Regions from separate parts of the Rhizobium sp. 62_C5_N11_2 genome, predicted to be linked through region 2. Evidence: riboswitches for the same ligand, from Rfam matches in the RefSeq annotation. Region 2 holds a riboswitch; each other region holds the start of a gene.
The links. Region 2 has a riboswitch for cobalamin ahead of bluB (5,6-dimethylbenzimidazole synthase). Riboswitches for the same ligand answer to the same signal wherever they lie in the genome.
Positions count from the first base shown of each region.

Region 1: another riboswitch for cobalamin. It lies ahead of cobU (bifunctional adenosylcobinamide kinase/adenosylcobinamide-phosphate guanylyltransferase); the one in region 2 lies ahead of bluB (5,6-dimethylbenzimidazole synthase).
Region 3: another riboswitch for cobalamin. It lies ahead of nrdH (glutaredoxin-like protein NrdH); the one in region 2 lies ahead of bluB (5,6-dimethylbenzimidazole synthase).
Region 4: another riboswitch for cobalamin. It lies ahead of AB8B31_RS13115 (ABC transporter substrate-binding protein); the one in region 2 lies ahead of bluB (5,6-dimethylbenzimidazole synthase).

Region 1 covers NZ_JBPWPW010000001.1:2,385,964-2,390,672, reverse strand. Annotated here, with positions in the region: gene AB8B31_RS12030 (adenylate/guanylate cyclase domain-containing protein) at 1-131, shown strand, start outside; gene AB8B31_RS12025 (chloride channel protein) at 160-1,950, opposite strand; cobalamin riboswitch at 2,209-2,605, shown strand; gene cobU (bifunctional adenosylcobinamide kinase/adenosylcobinamide-phosphate guanylyltransferase) at 2,767-3,291, shown strand; gene cobW (cobalamin biosynthesis protein CobW) at 3,296-4,345, shown strand; gene cobN (cobaltochelatase subunit CobN) at 4,350-4,709, shown strand, end outside.
Region 2 covers NZ_JBPWPW010000001.1:2,231,846-2,236,554, reverse strand. Annotated here, with positions in the region: gene AB8B31_RS11270 (MFS transporter) at 225-1,628, opposite strand; cobalamin riboswitch at 1,803-1,990, shown strand; gene bluB (5,6-dimethylbenzimidazole synthase) at 2,033-2,719, shown strand; partial or broken gene AB8B31_RS11260 (molybdopterin-dependent oxidoreductase) at 2,716-3,393, shown strand; gene AB8B31_RS11255 (phosphatase PAP2 family protein) at 3,503-4,687, opposite strand.
Region 3 covers NZ_JBPWPW010000001.1:3,865,548-3,870,256, reverse strand. Annotated here, with positions in the region: gene AB8B31_RS19100 (heavy metal translocating P-type ATPase) at 1-1,735, shown strand, start outside; cobalamin riboswitch at 1,900-2,123, shown strand; gene nrdH (glutaredoxin-like protein NrdH) at 2,389-2,610, shown strand; gene nrdI (class Ib ribonucleoside-diphosphate reductase assembly flavoprotein NrdI) at 2,625-3,029, shown strand; gene nrdE (class 1b ribonucleoside-diphosphate reductase subunit alpha) at 3,008-4,709, shown strand, end outside.
Region 4 covers NZ_JBPWPW010000001.1:2,592,410-2,597,118, reverse strand. Annotated here, with positions in the region: gene blh (bifunctional sulfur transferase/dioxygenase Blh) at 1-863, shown strand, start outside; gene AB8B31_RS13120 (tetratricopeptide repeat protein) at 928-1,530, opposite strand; cobalamin riboswitch at 1,752-2,006, shown strand; gene AB8B31_RS13115 (ABC transporter substrate-binding protein) at 2,185-3,201, shown strand; gene AB8B31_RS13110 (FecCD family ABC transporter permease) at 3,207-4,238, shown strand; gene AB8B31_RS13105 (ABC transporter ATP-binding protein) at 4,235-4,709, shown strand, end outside.

The DNA.
Region 1 (4,709 bases), 150 kb from region 2:
AACAACACCTGCTGATGTCGGAGAGCTTCGCGGCCACCTGCGCCGTGGCCTGCGAGTATCTGGGATCGTTCGAGCTGCGCGGCGTTTCGAAGCGGGCCGACGTGTTCAAGCTCGCCGACGCCGTATCCTGAAGCGTCGATCCGATCGGCGCGACGACGCTCAGATCTCGCCTGAGACCTCGCGGCGGCGGCGGTCGAGTTCTTCGCTGTAGCGGCGCAGCGTATAGCTTTCGCTGAGCTGGCCGATCACCTTGCGTTCGATCAGGTTGTTGACGACGGCGAGTGCTTCGCTTTCGCTCTTGTCGAAGATCGCCGCCGCTTGCCTGGCATTCATCTGCGGCTGCAGGAAATCGTTGCGGTAGTGGATGAAATCGGCAAGCGTCTTGCCCTCGTCCTGGGCGTCGGTCGGGTTGGCGTAGATCTCCGGCACCAGCACGAGGCCAACATATTTGTCGCTCTCCTCGACGAGGATGACGCGCTGGGTCGAGCCGATCGGGAAGGCCTGCTTGAATTCCTCCAGAGAGATGCCTGCCCTTGCCGTCTTGACATCGGCGCGCATCAGCTTGTCGACCGTCAGATTGCGGATCCAGCCGACATCATGGGCGCTGCGAATGCTTTCGCCGCGAAGATGAAAGCGCCATGTGGCGAAGGAGTAACCGAAGGTCGAGCGGACGACGAGCGAGGAGGTGATGACGGCGGCGAGCACCAGTGCCGTGATCAGGAAATCGCCGGTGATTTCGAGCGCCAGGAACGTCATGGTCAGCGGCCCGCCGATGACGGCGACGGCGAGCGAACTCATGCCGACCACGGCATAGATGACGGGCGTCAGCGTCGCATCGGCAAAATAGGGGCCGCAATAGGCGAAGAGCTTGCCGAGCAGGGCGCCCATGAACAGCGAGGCGAAGAACAGCCCACCCCTGAAGCCGGAGCCGATCGAGATCGCCGAGGCGAAGGATTTCAAGAGGAAGAGGCCGATCAGCGTCGGGATCGCCACCTCACGGGAAAGGTTCAGATGCAACGCGCCGTGGCCGGCCGAGAGCACCTGCGGTGAGATCATCGCCAACAGCCCGACGATGATGCCGCCGAGTGCCGGGCGGAAGGGTGGGGCGATCGAGCTCTTGCGCGCCAGCTCTTCGACAAAGGCGACGCCCTGCATGATCAGGATGCCGACACCGGCGCAGAAAGCACCGAGCAGCAGTGCCGGGATATAATCGGCTGGCACGACCGAGCCGAAGCTGCCGATATCGATGGTGAAATCGCTGCCGGCAAGCAGCCTTGCGATCAGGGTGGAGACAAGGGCGGAGACGACGACAGGCGTCAGCGACACGATCGTATAGGTGCCGATGATCAGCTCGAAGGCATAGAAAGCGCCGGTCAGCGGCGCGTTGAAGGCGGCGGCGATGGCGCCCGCCGCGCCGCAGCCAACGAGGGTGCGCAGGTCCGAGCGGCGAAGCTGCAGCTTCAGGCCGAATTTGGAGGCGAGGCCGGCGGCAAGCTGGGTATAGCCGGCCTCCAGGCCGACGGAGGCGCCGAAACCGTTGGAGATCAGGTTCTGCACGGCAACGATGATGCTGTCGGTCAAGGACAGGCGGCCGCCATGCAGCGCATTGGCCTCGATCGGGTCGACCATCGGCTTCTTGCGTCGTTTCGCCAGCACTAGGAGCAACAGGCCGAGCAGGGCGCCGCCAATGACGGGGGCAGTGAGCAGCAGCATCTTGTTCTCGATCTCGGACGAGCTCAGCCGCTCGCTGTCGGCGATGCCGAAGACCAGCTGATGCAGCTCGTTGGAGACGTAACTCATGCCGGTGACGGCGAGACCCGAGATGATGCCGACGACGGCGCCCGCCAGCGACAGACCGACCTCGCTACGGCGGGTCAGCGCCCGCAGGCGTCCCGGATCGAAGAAAACACGCAGCGCACGAAAACGGCGCCGATCCAATTTCATAAGCATGGCTAGACAACTAGGCGGGGAGAGGCCCGGTCAAGGGCGGAGATGGTCGCGCAGTCCGCTTGCGACGCAATTGCGGCGAAAAGCCGGCGGCTGGGACAAATTTTTATGACGTAAGTCTCTGATAAATGACGATATTTTAGGTAGAGTAAGTCGTGTTGGCGGAGTTGCTTCCTCTGGCCGGCCATTGCCCGGTCGCCAAGGCCGGTTGACTTCACCTCTGAGCTTGCCTAACCATCCCTCAACGGATGGTCGCCCGACCATCCCGACATAACGGATGGTTCCGGATCGGTGTTACGCCCTTCCGGATGAAAAGGGAATGTGACGCGGCGGACCCAAGCCGGGCGCCTTCATCACAGCCGACCCCGCGACTGTAGAGCGGTCAGGGTCTTCCATCCGGCGTTAAGCCCTTTCTGCCGGCAGCCTGCAATCGTGCAGGCGGGCGGGACGGGCGGCATGCCGGAAAAGCCACTGGATATGCATGGTGATCAACCGGGGTCGGACGCCTCTCAAGTCTACGAATCGTCCACCTTTTCACTGATGCAGCCGGGAAGGCGAGGATGATCCGCTGGCACGATCAGGGCGACCGGTTTCCGGTCTGCCCCGATCGCGGCCGATAACCGCGAGCCAGGAGACCTGCCATGCGTGCCGGGCGCGAAGCCCACACCTGGGCACTATGCCCGTTGCCAGCACGGAGGTTGTCTTGGCTGAACGATTGAATTCAGCGCAGCCTGGTGCGGCGCGATTTGGCGGGGCCTTACAGCCGCCGGCGTCTTCCGTAGCGGCTTGCGCGGCATCTATTCAGAAGGCAACGCCGGCATGACGGCTGCCCCCTCCAACACTGTCTTCATCCTCGGCGGCGCGCGCTCCGGCAAGTCCAGGTTCGCCGAATCCCTCGTCACCGCGACCGATCTGGATCGCCACTACCTTGCCACCGGGCGGGCCTGGGACGAGGAGATGCAGGCGCGCATAACGCAACACAAGGCCGATCGCGGTCCGTCCTGGACGACGCATGAGGAGCCGCTCGATCTTGTCGGCAAGCTTACCGACATCGATGGCGAAGGGCGCATCGTGCTGATCGATTGCCTGACGCTCTGGGTCACCAATCTGATGATCGAGGAGCGTGAGATGGCGGTGGAATTTGCCGCACTTGCCGATTTCCTGCCCGCCGCGAAGGCGCGGCTCGTTTTCGTTTCCAACGAGGTCGGTCTCGGCATCGTGCCGGATAATCGCATGGCGCGGGATTTTCGCGATCATGCCGGCCGGCTGCACCAATCGATCGCGGCGAAGGCCGCCGAAGTCTATTTCATCGCGGCAGGCCTGCCGCTGAAAATGAAGGGTTAAGTCCATGAACCAGCAGAAGATTCCCGCAACCGTCATCACCGGCTTCCTCGGTGCCGGCAAAACGACGATGATCCGCAACCTGCTGACCAATGCCGGCGGCAAGAAGATTGCGCTGATTATCAACGAATTCGGCGATCTCGGCGTCGACGGCGACGTGCTGAAGGGCTGCGGTGCGGAGAATTGCACTGAGGACGACATTATCGAGCTCACCAATGGCTGCATCTGCTGCACGGTCGCGGACGACTTCATCCCGACGATGACGAAGCTGCTCGAACGCGAACAGCGGCCCGACCATATCGTCATCGAAACCTCGGGCCTTGCTTTGCCGCAGCCGCTGGTCGCCGCCTTCAACTGGCCCGACATTCGCACCCAGGTGACCGTCGACGGTGTCATCACGGTGGTCGATAGTGCTGCCGTTGCCGCCGGCCGTTTCGCCGACGACCATGATGCCGTCGATGCGCGCCGTGCCGAGGATGAATCGCTCGATCACGAAAGCCCGATCGAGGAGCTGTTCGAGGACCAGCTCACCTGCGCCGACCTCATCGTGCTCAACAAGACCGACTTGATCGACGCCGCGGGCCTTATCAGGGTGCGCGACGAGGTCGCCTCCCGCACGGTGCGCAAGCCCGTGATGATCGAGGCGAGAAATGGCGAGGTGTCAGCCGGCATCTTGCTCGGCCTTGGCATCGGCACGGAGGACGATGTCGCCAATCGCAAGTCGCATCACGAGCTGGAGCATGAGGATGGCGCGCCGCACGATCACGACGAATTCGACAGCTTTGTCGTCGATCTCGGAGCCATTGCCGATCCCGCCGGTTTCGTCGAAGCGCTGAAGGACATCATATCAGCCCATGACGTGCTGCGTCTCAAGGGTTTCGTCGACGTTTCAGGCAAGCCGATGCGTTTGCAGCTCCAGGCCGTCGGCAGCCGCATCGACCATTATTTCGACCGCGCCTGGGCAGCCGGAGAAAAGCGCGGCACACGCCTCGTTGTCATTGGCCTGCACGAAATGGACCAGGACGCGGTGAGGGCGGCGATCGAAGCGCTGGCATAGACCGATGCATCTGCTTCTGGCCCAGCAGGGAACGATCAGCGACGGCGAGGAGGCAATCGACCTTGGGCAGACGCCGGGCGATATCCTGTTCCTGTCGGCGGCCGACAGCGAGCTTGCCGCGATCGCAGCCGCCCATCGCGATCGCCGGACAGCACCTTCGCTGAGGCTCGCCAGTCTGATGAGCCTCAAGCATCCGATGTCGGTCGATACCTATGTCGAGCGCACCGCGCGGCATGCGAAGCTGATCATCGTGCGTGCGCTCGGCGGCGCCAGCTATTTCCACTATGCGCTGGAAGCGCTGCATGCGGCTGCGGCTCGCGCCGGTGCACTGATTGCGGTCTTGCCGGGTGATGCCAGGCCAGAT
Region 2 (4,709 bases):
GGCGTATCAATACGGGCATCGACGCTGACGGTCGCATCACGAGCGCTCATGCCCATGTCCTGATAGCAACCCAAAACGCGCAAACGCAGTGTGTATTTGATGTGTGAATAAATCATAAAGTAGAAAGGAATGCTGAGCACACGCGTGCCATTCGCGCCTGCTCCCGCCGGCGCCGAGCCTTGCGAACCGGTGGGTGTAGCAGGGTTTCCGTGGCGTCAGGGAGATCAGCTATTTTCAGCCACGGCCTCTTCCGGCTCGACGTGCCGGCGCTTGCGGCCGTGCGCCGTCAGTTCAGCGCCAGCATCGTGGGGCAGGCGCAGGAAGGTGATGCAGGCCAGCGCCGAAATCGCCGAGACGCTGAAGAAGGCGATGTGGAAATCCGAGACCAGCAGCCTGCCGTCGTGAAAGCTGCTGGAAATTTCGAGGATGCCGCCGGCGATCGCCACACCCATCGCCATGGAGATACGCTGGGCAACGGCATTGATTGCGGTTGCCTGGCTGCTGTCGGCACCATCGACATCGCCGAAGGCCATGGCGTTGACGCCCGAGAAAGCCATGGAGCGGAACAGGCCGCCGATCAGCAGGCAGGCCATGATCAGGAACAGTGGCGTTTCGGCGGTGAACAGGCCGTTGATGCCGAGGAAGATCGCCGCCAGCAAGGTGGTGAGGGAGATCACCGTGCGGAAGCCGAAGGCATTGAAGGTGCGCGAGGCGGCGAATTTCGAGCCCATGGAGCCGAGCGCGCTGACGAAGGTGACCGAGCCCGATTGCAGCGGCGTCAGGCCGAAGCCGAGCTGGAGCATCAGCGGCATCAGGAAAGGCAGGGCGCCAAGTCCCATGCGGAAATTCGAGGCGCCGAGGATCGCCGCCCGAAACATCGGGTAGCGGAACATCTTCGGATCGAGAAGCGGATAGGGCACGCGGCGCGCATGCAGGAGGTAGAGGAGGCCGGCAAGGATGCCGATCGCAACCGTGACATAACCGTAGACAACGGGCACGGCCGGCAGGCTGATCACCGACAGGCCGAAGACGAAGCCGGAGAAGCCTAGGCCGCAAAGGAAGAAGCCGGGGAAATCCATCGGCCGGGGACTGCGTGGCTCAACCGCCGGCAGGAAACGGGTGACGAGGATGATGCCGAGCACGCCGATCGGGACGTTGATCCAGAAGATCCAGTGCCAGGTGAGGTAGGTTGTGAGGAAGCCGCCGATCGGCGGACCCATGATCGGACCGATCAACGCTGGAATGGTGAGCCAGGCCATGGCATCGACGAGTTCGTGACGCGGCGTTCCCCGGACCAGCAGCAGGCGGCTGACCGGCGTCATCATCGAGCCGCCGGCGCCCTGGATCAGGCGTGAGATGACGAAGGCCGTGATCGAATTGGAAAAGGCGCAGGCGATCGAGCCGATCATGAAAACGAAGATCGCCATGCGGAAGATGTTGCGTGCGCCGAAACGATCGGACATCCAGCCGCTGATCGGGATGAAGATCGCCAGCGCCACGAGATAGCTGGTAACGGCGAGCTTCAGCGCGATCGGCGAGGTGCCGATATCGGCTGCGATCGCCGGTAGGCTGGTGGCGATCACGGTCGAATCCATCTGTTCCATGAACAGGGCGACCGCAAGGATCATGGGCGTGAGGCGGGGCACGGGCAACCAAAGTGCAAAGAGAAAAAGTGCGGCGCCATGGGCGTCGGTCAGGATCGGTTTGTTTCTAAGGCAGCGATGCGCCTCTGTCCATGAAGTCGATGTCGCATGCAACGTGTCGGCGGTATGAGGGCCGGCTTGCCGCCGCCGCGCTTTCCTGAAATAGATGCGCTGTCAGGTGCCCGCCGTCCAGGCGGGAGAATCGGGAATCCGGTGCAAAGCCGGAACGTGCCCAACGCTGTAAGGCCGACGCTTGCCGCTTCATCACGCCACTGGCTTCTCGCCGGGAAGGCTGCGGCAGACGGATGACGCCGAGTCAGAAGACCGGCCTGGCTAGATAGACCGATCCGCGCGGACGGCGGGGCGGTTGCGTTGTTGGGGATTTGACGATGCGACCCTTTGATGAGGATGCCCTTTCAGCGGCGTCCGGTTTTTCCTTGGCCGAACGCGAGGCCGTCTATCATGCGATCATGACGCGACGCGACGTTCGCAGCCAGTTCCTGCCCGATCCCTTGCCGGATGATCTTGTGCAGCGGCTGCTGACGGCAGCCCATCATGCACCCTCCGTCGGCTTCATGCAGCCGTGGAATTTCATTCTGGTGAAAAGCGCAACCGTGCGGGCGCGCGTCCGGGATGCTTTTGCGAGGGCCAACGAGGAGGCGGCGCTGATGTTCGAAGGCGAACGGCGGCAGGTCTACCGCTCGCTCAAGCTTGAAGGCATTGTCGAGGCGCCGCTCGGCATATGCGTGACCTGCGATCCTACCCGCAGCGGCAGCGTCGTGCTGGGGCGCACGCACAATCCCAGGATGGATAGCTATTCCACAGTTTGCGCCATCCAGAATCTCTGGCTTGCGGCGCGGGCGGAAGGGGTCGGGATCGGCTGGGTCAGCATCTTTCATGAAGGCGAGCTGAAGAGCATTCTCGGCATACCCCAGCATGTCGAGGTGGTCGCCTGGCTCTGTGCCGGTTTCGTCGACCGGCTCTATGACGAGCCGGAACTGTCCGTCAAAGGCTGGCGGCAGCGGCTGCCGCTCGATGAACTCGTCTTCCATGATGGATGGGGACTGAACACCTAGAGGTCGTCTTCTTCGGCACCGACAAAGGCGAGGTCACGATTCGCGACATCAAGATGCAACAGAACTTCGCTCGCAGCATGTCGCTCGCCGACGCGATGAACCCCGACAATCTGCTCTGCTACGAAATGAACGGGGCGACCCTGCCTGCCCCCAACGGTTTCCCGCTGCGGCTGATAACTCCGGGCTGGTACGGGATTGCCAACGTCAAGTGGCTGAAGGGCATCGAGGTTCGCGACACCCGCTTCATGAGCCTGCTGATGGGCCGCGACTATGTCACCATCCGGGAGGAAGAGCACAACGGCGAGACCGTGCGGGCCGAGACCTCGGTCGGCCGGGCCTTGCTGAAATCCGCGCCCGCCAAGGTCACGCGCAACGACTCGGGTCACCGGGTCGTCGGCGCAGCCTGGGGTGCACCGATCGACCGGGTCGAACTGAAAATTGATCAAGGGCCCTGGATGCCGGCAGTCATCGATCACAGCGAGGAGGCCGAATACGCCTGGAAGATTTGGTCACTGGATTGGCCAAATCCCTCGCCTGGAGAACACACGGTGACCTCGCGCGCGATCAGTACCGCAGGGCAAATTCAACCGGCGATGGACGATCCCTTGATCGCCAAAAAGCACACATACTGGGAAAGCAATGGCCAGGTGACGCGCCGCATCCGCATCGTTTGAGAAACGTTGCTGCCTCGCACGTCGGCTGCTGAGTGAACGGAACGTTCCACCGAGAACCCCTCGCTTAGGATTGCGACATTTCAGGAGAAAGGCGCTAGCGGCCCTTCCGCTAGTCTGCCCCGTCTTTTTTTGCCCGCTCGATGAATTTCCCGGCGACTGCTTTGCCAAGTGCGGCACCGGCCCGGTTGTCCATTTCATAGTGGATGCCGGCCCAGATGCGGGAATCGCCCGCTTCCTTGCCGACCGTTCGGATGAACTCCGCCTGGTCGGGGAACAGATAGGCAAGCACCTCGCATCGGGCAGTCGACAACGTGGAGTGATTCGACGGATAACTGGGATGGGCCGGCACTGCGAACAGGGGAGTGATGCTCGGGTCAAGCATGTTGGGCCGCAGGTACCAATAAGCGTATTTCCCGTCGTTGCTTGCAATGTAGGCGTCGTAGTAGACCGTTGCGAGCATCGCGTAAGCCCGTGCGGCGCGCGGCGGGTTCGAATCCGTCTTGTCCTCGAACATCCACTTGCTGGCATAGTCATACCAGTCGGTGAACAGGCCGGATGGGCTTTGCCAGTAGAACGCCTTGTAGCTGTTGGGGAATTTTCGCTCAAACTGGCGGACTGCATCCGTCTCGGCCTTCACGGCCGCAGACTTGCAGTCGGGCGGAGTCGGTGGCCTGAATTCATCGGCTGTCTCGAGCAGGATCGGCTTCCAGTTTGGCATGGTTGCATTGGCGGGTTTGTCTCCGACCCACATGCACGGCCCGGTCGGCACGGTGCCGGTCCAGACGGCATCGGAGCCGTCGGCCTTTGCCCGCGCAATCACTTGCTCTGCCACGCGTCGCCCCAGTTCCAGGCCGGCGGATGAATCGCTTGGGAACTGGACACCGGCAAGGACACGCGACTGTGCGGCTTCTTCGGCCATCGCCTGGAACGACGACGCCTCGTCGGGAAAGAAATAGGCAAGAACGGTCGCGGCGGCGGCGGCGGCGGCCGCGTGTTCGGATGGATAAGCGGGACTCCGAGGCGTAGGCAGCGCAGTCGGCAGTGTCGTATCCACCTCGCTCGGGCGGGGGCGATTGTAGAAGTATTTCGACTCCCAAGCCGCGATGGTGGCGTCGTAGACCGCCATCGTCAAATAGGTGTAGACGCGATGCGCATTGGGGATCGTCTGGTTTGCGAGAAGACGGTTGTTGACCAGGTCAATCCATCGATAGCCGGGCGAACCGGCGTCCCAGAATGTGATCTTGGCGGCGACCTGCGCATCGTTCTTTGCGACAAGTTCGCGGACCTGCTCCAACTCGGTTGCAGAAGTATCCGGT
Region 3 (4,709 bases), 1.6 Mb from region 2:
GATCGGGCTGGTGCCGATCGCTCGGCGCGCTGTCATGGCTGCCCTCTCAGGAACACCGTTTTCGATCGAGATGCTGATGACGATCGCCGCTGTCGGCGCCGTCATCATCAATGCCGGCGAAGAGGCGGCAACTGTCGTGTTCCTGTTCCTCGTTGGCGAGCTGCTGGAAGGGGTGGCAGCGGGCAAGGCGCGCGAAAGCATCCAGTCGCTGACGGCCCTGGTGCCGAAGAGTGCGCTACTCGAAGACAATGGGCAGACACGGGAGGTGCCGGCGGAAAGCCTTTCGGTCGGCGCCATCATCATGGTTCGTCCTGGCGACCGGATCTCGGCGGACGGCATCATCATCTCAGGCGAGAGCGCGATCGACGAGGCGCCGGTGACGGGCGAGAGTACGCCGGTTCGCAAGGGCGTCGATGCCGTCGTTTTTGCCGGCACGGTGAATGGCGATGCGGTGCTCAGGGTTCGCGTCACGGCGGCTGCCGCCGACAATACCATCGCCCGCGTCGTCAAGCTGGTGGAGGAAGCTCAGGAATCGAAGGCGCCGACCGAACGCTTCATCGATCGGTTCTCGCGCTATTACACGCCCGGCGTCGTCGTGGTCGCAGCGCTTGTCGCGGTCGTTCCACCGTTGCTGTTCGCTGGGCCGTGGGGCGAATGGGTCTATAAGGGCCTTGCGATCCTTTTGATCGGCTGCCCCTGCGCGCTCGTCATCTCGACGCCGGCGGCGATCGCCGCCTCGCTTTCATCCGGTGCGCGGCGCGGGCTGCTGATGAAGGGCGGCGCGGTGTTGGAAACGCTCGGCAAGGTGACGATGGTCGCCTTCGACAAGACAGGCACGCTGACAGAAGGCAAGCCTCAGGTGACCGACATCATTTCCTTTGGCCTGAGCGAGGCGCAGGTGCTGTCGCGCGCGGCGGTGCTGGAGCAGGGTTCCAGCCATCCGCTGGCGCTGGCGATCCTCAACCGCGCCAAGACGGACGGCGTTCCCGTGCCGCCGGCCTTCGAGCTTGAAGCGCTGCCGGGCAAGGGTGTCAGCGGCAAAGTCGGCGGTGAGGCGCTGGATCTGCTGTCGCCACCTGCCGCCCGCGAGCGCGGGACGCTCAGCGCGGAACAGGATGCACGCATCACGGCGCTGAACGACGAGGGCAAGAGCGTGTCGGTGCTGCTCGTCAACGGTGTTGCGGCCGGCCTGATCGCCATGCGTGACGAGCCGCGTGAGGATGCCGAGGCCGGGCTCGCTGCCCTCAAATCAGCAGGCGTCAAGGCGATGATGTTGACGGGCGACAACAAGCGGACGGCAGCAGCCGTTGCCGGCATGCTCGGCATCGACTGGCGCGGCGAGATGATGCCAGAGGATAAGCAGCGGGTCGTTGGCGAATTGAAGCGCCAGGGCTTCATCGTGGCCAAGGTCGGCGACGGCATCAACGATGCTCCGGCGCTGGCCGCTGCCGACATCGGCATCGCCATGGGCGGCGGCACCGATGTGGCGCTGGAGACGGCGGATGCTGCCGTGCTGCACGGACGCGTTGGCGACGTGGCGCGGATGATCGAACTTTCCAAACGCACGATGCGCAACATCCTGCAGAATATCACCATCGCACTCGGGCTGAAGGCGCTGTTTCTGGTGACGACGATCATAGGGATCACCGGGCTCTGGCCAGCGATTCTTGCCGATACCGGCGCCACCGTGCTGGTGACGATCAATGCACTGCGGTTGCTTCGGATAAAAATATGAATGTCGTTTGAGGAGCCGGCTTCTGCCGGCTCTCTTTATGATGCGTTCTCCACAGCGCTTTTCCGTTAACGCTTCGTTATCCACATCATACACAGGCGCGGCGATTCGTTGCCGCCATTGTTGCGCCGCCACAACAACTTGTTGACGTCATGATCGATTCGCGTACCATATCTAGTGTTCGAGGTTCCGTCGATTCGTGAGGATCGGTGACTAAGACGGGAATTCGGTGCGCTTCGCCATCATGGCGCGGCAATGCCGGGGCTGCCCCCGCAACTGTAAGCGGCGAGCAACTGTCCGATTTCAGGTCACTGGAGCATGATGCTCCGGGAAGGCTGGGCAGGCGCTTTGACCCGTGAGCCAGGAGACCTGCCTCGAACGAAACGTCCACGGGCGGGGTGTCCGGAAGGTCGCGTTGCATGGCTGCGGGGAATCTCCGCATCGCGTTTCGCAGGCCCGAACCTCCTCATGAGCCACTTCGGGGTGAAGTCATGTCAGAATTTCAGTTCAGGCCGCCACCCGCTAGAGGTAGAGGGCGGAGTACGCCCAGCGGCTAAACAGCCGCACAGCTCAAAATCATCAGAGAATTTTTCGACGGATATCGACAGATTTCCGATCGATGTCCTGCGCCCAATCGCATCGTCACGAGGAATATCATGACCATTACCGTCTACAGCAAGCCTGCCTGCGTCCAGTGCACTGCCACCTACCGCGCCCTCGACCGTCTGGGCGTCGATTATGACATCGTCGATATCTCGCAGGATGCCGAAGCGCTCGATCGCGTCCGCAGCCTCGGCTACATGCAGGCGCCTGTCGTCATCGCCGGCGAGCAGCATTGGGCGGGCTTCCGTCCCGACATGATCAGCGCGCTCTCCTGACCTGAGGACAAGCGATGGGCCTGATCGTCTATTATTCCAGCCGATCCGAGAACACCCATCGGTTCGTCGCCAAGCTCGGTCTGCGCGCGGCGCGCATTCCGCCAGGTGGCGCAGACGCGTTCCATATCCGCGAACCCTTCGTGCTGATCGTGCCGACCTATAGCGGCGACGGCGGCAAGGGTGCCGTTCCCAAGCAGGTGATCCGTTTCCTCAACGATGCGGAAAACCGAGGACACATCCGCGGCGTGATCGCCGCGGGCAACAGCAATTTCGGCGAGACATACGGGCTCGCCGGCGACGTGGTCTCGCAGAAATGCCAGGTGCCGTACCTTTACCGGTTCGAGCTCATGGGCACCGACGACGACGTCGCCAAGGTCAAACACGGAATGGAACGATTTTGGACACGGGAACAACCCTGACGCGGGATGCGGGCGCAAAACCGCATCAAATTTTTGCTCAGCCCGCCGGGGAGAGGCCGCCGAAAGCAGCCGAAACCCTCGACTATCACGCGCTGAACGCGATGCTGAACCTCTATGACGATGAGGGGCGGATTCAGCTCGACAAGGATCGTTTGGCGGCCAAGCAATATTTCCTCCAGCATGTGAACCAGAACACGGTGTTCTTCCACAATCTGAGGGAAAAGCTCGATTACCTCGTGACCGAGGGATATTACGAGCAGGAGGTTCTCGACCAGTATTCCTTCAATTTCGTGCGGGATCTGTTCGACCAGGCCTATGCCAAGAAATTCCGTTTCCCGACCTTCCTCGGCGCCTTCAAATATTACACCAGCTATACGCTGAAGACCTTCGACGGCAAGCGCTATCTCGAGCGCTATGAGGACCGCATCTGCATGGTGGCTCTGGCCTTGGCGCGTGGCGACGAGGCCCTTGCCCGCGACATGGTCGACGAGATCATTTCCGGCCGTTTCCAGCCGGCGACGCCGACCTTCCTCAATGCCGGCAAGAAGCAGCGCGGCGAACTGGTTTCCTGCTTCCTGCTGCGCGTCGAGGACAATATGGAATCGATCGGCCGGTCGATCAATTCGGCGCTGCAATTGTCGAAGCGCGGCGGCGGCGTGGCGCTGTCGCTGACGAATATCCGCGAGGCAGGCGCGCCGATCAAGCATATCGAGAACCAGTCCTCGGGTATCATCCCGGTGATGAAGCTGCTCGAAGACAGTTTCTCCTATGCCAACCAGCTCGGGGCGCGGCAGGGCGCGGGTGCGGTCTATCTCAATGCCCATCATCCCGATATCATGCGCTTCCTCGACACCAAGCGCGAAAATGCCGACGAAAAAATCCGCATCAAGACGCTGTCACTCGGCGTCGTCGTGCCCGATATCACCTTCGAACTCGCCAAGAACAATGAGGATATGTATCTGTTCTCGCCCTATGACGTGGAACGCGTCTATGGCGTGCCTTTCACCGAGATTTCGGTGACGGAAAAATATCGCGAGATGGTGGCGGATGCCCGCATTTCGAAGAAGAAGATCAAGGCGCGCGAATTCTTCCAGGTGCTTGCCGAAATCCAGTTCGAGAGCGGCTACCCCTACATCATGTTCGAGGACACGGTGAACCGGGCGAACCCGATCGCCGGACGTATTTCGATGAGCAATCTATGCTCGGAAATCCTGCAGGTCAGCGAGGCGAGCGAATATCATGACGACCTTTCCTACAAACATCTCGGCAAGGATATTTCCTGCAATCTCGGCTCGCTGAATATCGCGGCGGCAATGGATTCGGCAGATTTCGGCAAGACGATCGAGACCTCGATCCGGGCGCTGACAGCCGTTTCCGACATGAGTCACATTTCCTCGGTTCCCTCGATCGAGAAGGGCAATGACGAGAGCCATGCGATCGGCCTCGGCCAGATGAACATGCACGGTTATCTCGCCCGCGAGCGTATCTTCTACGGCTCCGAGGAAGGCGTCGATTTCACCAATATCTATTTCTATACGGTGACCTATCACGCAATCCGCGCCTCGAACCTTTTGGCGGTCGAACGCGGTACGAGCTTCAAGGGCTTCGAGAATTCGAAATATGCCTCCGGCGACTATTTCGACAAATATACAGAGCAGCTCTGGGAGCCGGCGACGGAGA
Region 4 (4,709 bases), 360 kb from region 2:
GGGCAGGGCAGGCGGCTCATGTGAAGGCCTTCTTCGAGCCCCGCACCTGCAGTGTACAATATGTCGTTTCCGACCCGGCGACGAAACGCTGCGCCATCATCGACCCGGTCCTCGATTTCGACGAGATGTCGGGGGCGACGGGAACGGCCAACGCCGACGCCATCCTCGCTCATATCAAAAGTGAGGGGCTGACGGTCGAGTGGATCCTCGACACGCATCCGCATGCCGATCATTTCTCCGCCGCGGATTATCTGCATGAGAAGACCGGCGCGCCGACGGCGATCGGCGCCCATGTCACCGACGTGCAGATGCTCTGGAAGGAGATCTACAACTGGCCGGCGCTTAAAGCCGACGGCTCGCAATGGGACCGGCTGTTTGCCGATGGCGACGCCTTCGAGATCGGTGCGCTTAAAGCCCGCGTGATGTTTTCGCCCGGGCACACACTCGCCTCAGTGACCTATGTAGTCGGCGACGCCGCCTTCGTGCACGACACAGTGTTCACGCCGGATTCCGGCACGGCGCGAACCGATTTTCCGGGCGGCAGCGCCAGTGCCCTCTGGCACTCGATCCAGGCCATCCTATTGCTGCCCGAGGAGACCCGGCTCTTTTCCGGCCACGACTACCAGCCCGGCGGCCGCCACCCCCGCTGGGAAAGCACGGTGACCGCCCAGAAAAGCGCCAATCCTCATATCGCAGGCATCGACCAGGCCGGCTTCGTTGCGCTGCGCCAGGCGCGCGACCGCACGCTGCCGAAGCCGAAGCTGATGTTGCATGCGCTGCAGGTCAATATCCGCGGCGGGCGGTTGCCCGAGCCGGAGGAGAACGGCCGGCGGTATTTGAAGATACCGCTGGATGCGTTGTAGGGGCGGAGTGAATAGGACGGCGACGGCGTCTGGACGATTGCGCCGCCGGACAAAGGGCTGAGTATCAGGAACGACCTTTGCCATCGAGCAATTCTGATACTGGAAGCGGCAGGTCTGGATGTGCACGACATAAATCGAGCAGATCTTCTCTTGCATCAGGGTAATCCTGAAGCGCTGCACGACGGTACCATTTGAAAGCCTCTGTCAGATTGATCTCGCAGCCCACGCCGTGCTCTTTCATTTGGGCTAGCCTGTATTGCGCACCGGCATGATCCTGGTTTGCGGCCTGGCCGTACCATCTCACGGCGTCTGTTGGATCGATATCGCAACCGTCGCCGTCCTCTCTCATCAAGCCCAATAAATACTGTGCGTCGGCATGGCCTTGACTGGCGCCTCTATCAAGCCACTCGACGCCTTCCGGCGCGCTCTGTGCAACGCCGTCCCCCATGAGATACAGGCCAGCCAGGAGGAATTGCGCATCGACATGACCTTGTTCGCCCGCTTTCCGAAGCCATCTCGCGCCTTCGGCTTTATCCCCGGTGACACCTTCACCTCGTGCGGTCATATGGCCTAATTCAAATTGTGCTTGTGCATCGCCTTGCTCGGCTGCTTGGCGAATTGCGTCTATCCTGGCTGCGGCGAGATCGGTGCTATCCGGATTGCTCATTGCTACATCAGACCTCGTTGAAATCGGTGGCGCCAAAGCTATGTCGGGGGCCCGCCTTCCGCAATCCGTCGTGACGCACGCCGACTGATGACCCGACGCCAGCGCCGCAGACGATAGCTTTTGCGCGAGGGTGCTCGCGAGTTTTGCTTCGAGGTCTCGCAATTTGCCGCGGTGGGCCGGCACGATCCTCCGCAATAATCATTGACGTTAGGCAGGTCTGCGACGTAACTGGGTTCGACGGTTCCCTGAAGATGACTCCAAGGGGATTAATAGGGAACACGGTGAGGACGACCCAGTAGGGACCGAGACCGTGGCTGCCCCCGCAACTGTAAGCGGATTGTCGATCATCTCAGGAGTGGCCAGCGACTGGCCATCTCTGAAGGGCCTATGGCCCTGCCACTGCGGATATCGCGGGAAGGCGGATGTAACGACGGATATCCGCAAGCCAGGAGACCTGCCGTCAATCACGATCCAATCAACCGGGCGGGGATGCCCGGACAAGGAACAGATATGATTGACCTGCTGAACCTTCGCCGAATTCCGGCATGCATCCGTCTCGATTGGGCCTCCTGCGGCTAGGGCACGCTTAAGCGTGCTTTCGGTCCGCGCACATGCGCGGAACGGCCGTGATTTTTTCCTTCATCGAGGTTTTCCATGCGCCAGATTCTCGCCGCCATGACATTTGCCTTCGGGCTCGCCGGCCTTGCGGCACCAAGCCTTGCCGCGACGCACTACCCCCTGACCGTCAGTAATTGCGGCCAGCAGGTGACTTTTCAGAAGGCGCCCGCCAGGATCGTTTCGATCGGCCAGGGTATGACCGAAATTCTTTTCTCGCTCGGCCTTGCCGACAAGATCGCCGGGACGGCCGTCTGGGTCGGTCCAGTCCTGCCGCAATATGCCGAGGCCAACAGCAAGATAAAGCGGCTTGCCGACAACGATCCGAGCTTCGAATCCGTCGTCGGGCAGGAGCCCGACCTGGTGGCGGCCGAGTTCGAATGGCATGTCGGCGCGCAGGGCTCCGTCGGCAAGCGGGAACAGTTCAAGGATCTCGGGATCAATACCTATCTCGCGCCGGCCGATTGCGTCGCCAAGGTCAACACAGATGGCGGCGACGGCGTGCGTGGGGAATTGTTCACGATGGACCTGATCTACCGGGAAATCGCCGAGCTCTCGGAGATTTTCGACGTGAAGGACCGCGGCGATGCGCTGATTTCGGCGCTGAAGAAGCGCGAGGCGGATGCTGTCGCGTCGATATCGGGCGCATCGGGCAAGAACCTGCCCGTCGTCTTCTGGTTCTCCAGCAAAGAGGTCAGCGGCGACGCCTTCATCGCCGGCAAGAACAGCGCGCCCGCCTATATCCTGAAGACGATCGGTGCGAAGAACGTCGTCACCACGGAAGAGGAATGGCCGCTGGTGGGTTGGGAAACCATCGCCCAGGCGAACCCTGCCGTCATCGTGCTCGCGACCATGGACCGCCGCCGTTATGCGGCTGACGATCCTAAGGTCAAGGTCGATTTTCTTGAGAACGACCCTGTGACCAAGGAGCTCGACGCGGTCAAAAACAAGCACTTCGTGATGATGGACGCGCAGTCGATGAACCCGACGATCCGCACGATCGATGGCATCGAGACATTGGCGAACGGCATCAAGTCCTTCGGCCTGGCGCAGTGAAGGCAATGTCGGTCAGGCAACAGGGATGGTGGGCGCTTGCCGCGCTCACCATTGCCGCACTTCTCCTGCTCGGGCTGATGATCAGCCTTGCCGTTTCCATCGGCGAGATCGCAATTCCCGTTGCGACCACGGCGGAGGCGGTCTCGAACCGGCTGTTCGGAACGAATTTCGAGATCAGCCGCATCCACCAGGGCATCGTCTGGGATTATCGTCTGAGCCGCGCGCTCGTCGCGGCCAGCGCCGGCGCATCGCTCTCGCTTTGCGGTGCGATCCTGCAGGCGCTGCTGCGCAATCCGCTGGCCGAACCCTATGTGCTCGGCATCTCCGCCGGCGCCTCGACGGGCGCCGTCTGCGTGATGATCCTCGGCTTCGGCTACGGTATTCTCGGCCTCTCGAGCGGCGCCTTCATCGGTGCGGTGATCGCCTTTCTGCTGGTCGGCTTCCTGGCAACGGGTGCGGGAGGAAGCGGCGAGCGCATCATCCTTTGCGGCGTCGCCGGTTCGCAGCTCTTCAATGCGCTGACCTCCTACATCGTGACGACATCGGCGAATGCCGAGCAGGCGCGCGGCATCCTGTTCTGGCTTTTGGGTTCGCTCAGTGGCGTGCGCTGGCCCGATGTCTATCTGTCGGTGCCGATCGCGCTTGCCGGCTTCATCATCTGCATGGCCCATGTGCGGGCGCTGGACGCCTTCGCTTTCGGCACGGATGCTGCCGCCTCGCTCGGCATTGCCGTACGCCGCGTCCAAATCGTGCTGTTCGGCATGACGGCGGCGATGACGGCAAGCGTCGTCAGCATGGTGGGTTCGATCGGCTTCGTTGGCCTCGTCATCCCTCACGCCGCCCGCTTCCTCGTCGGGCCGGGGCATGGGCGGCTGCTGCCGGCAACAGCGCTCGGCGGTGCGATTTACATGGTCGGCGCCGATATTGTTTCGCGCGTCATCATACCGCAGCAAATCCTGCCGATCGGCGTCGTCACCGCACTCTTCGGCGCGCCGGCCTTCGCCATCATCCTCTATCGCGTGCGAGGGAATGCATGAGCATCAGCGTCGACGAGGTAAGCTTTGCCGCCGGCGATACCGTCATCGTCAACGGCGTCAGCCTAACGGTGGAAAGGGGCAAGGTGTTCGGCCTGCTTGGGCCGAACGGTTCCGGCAAATCGAGCCTTCTCAGATTGATTTGCCGGCTGCGCAAGGTTCGCAGCGGCGTCATCCGGCTGGGTGATGACGATATATCCTCGCTGTCGCGCGCAGCGCTTGCGCGGCGCGTCGCCTTCGTCGAGCAGCAGACGACGACGGATACGCAATTGACGGTGCGCGACGTGGTGCGGCTCGGCCGTACGCCGCATCGCGGGCTGTTGTCGTCCTGGGGCGCCGGAGACGACGCAGCCGTCGACGAGGCCCTGTCGCGGACGGGCATGCGGGAGAGGGCGGGCCAGCTCTGGCAGACGCTGTCGGGCGGTGAGCGCCAGCGCGTCCATATTGCCAGATCGCTGGCGCAGGCGCCGAGCG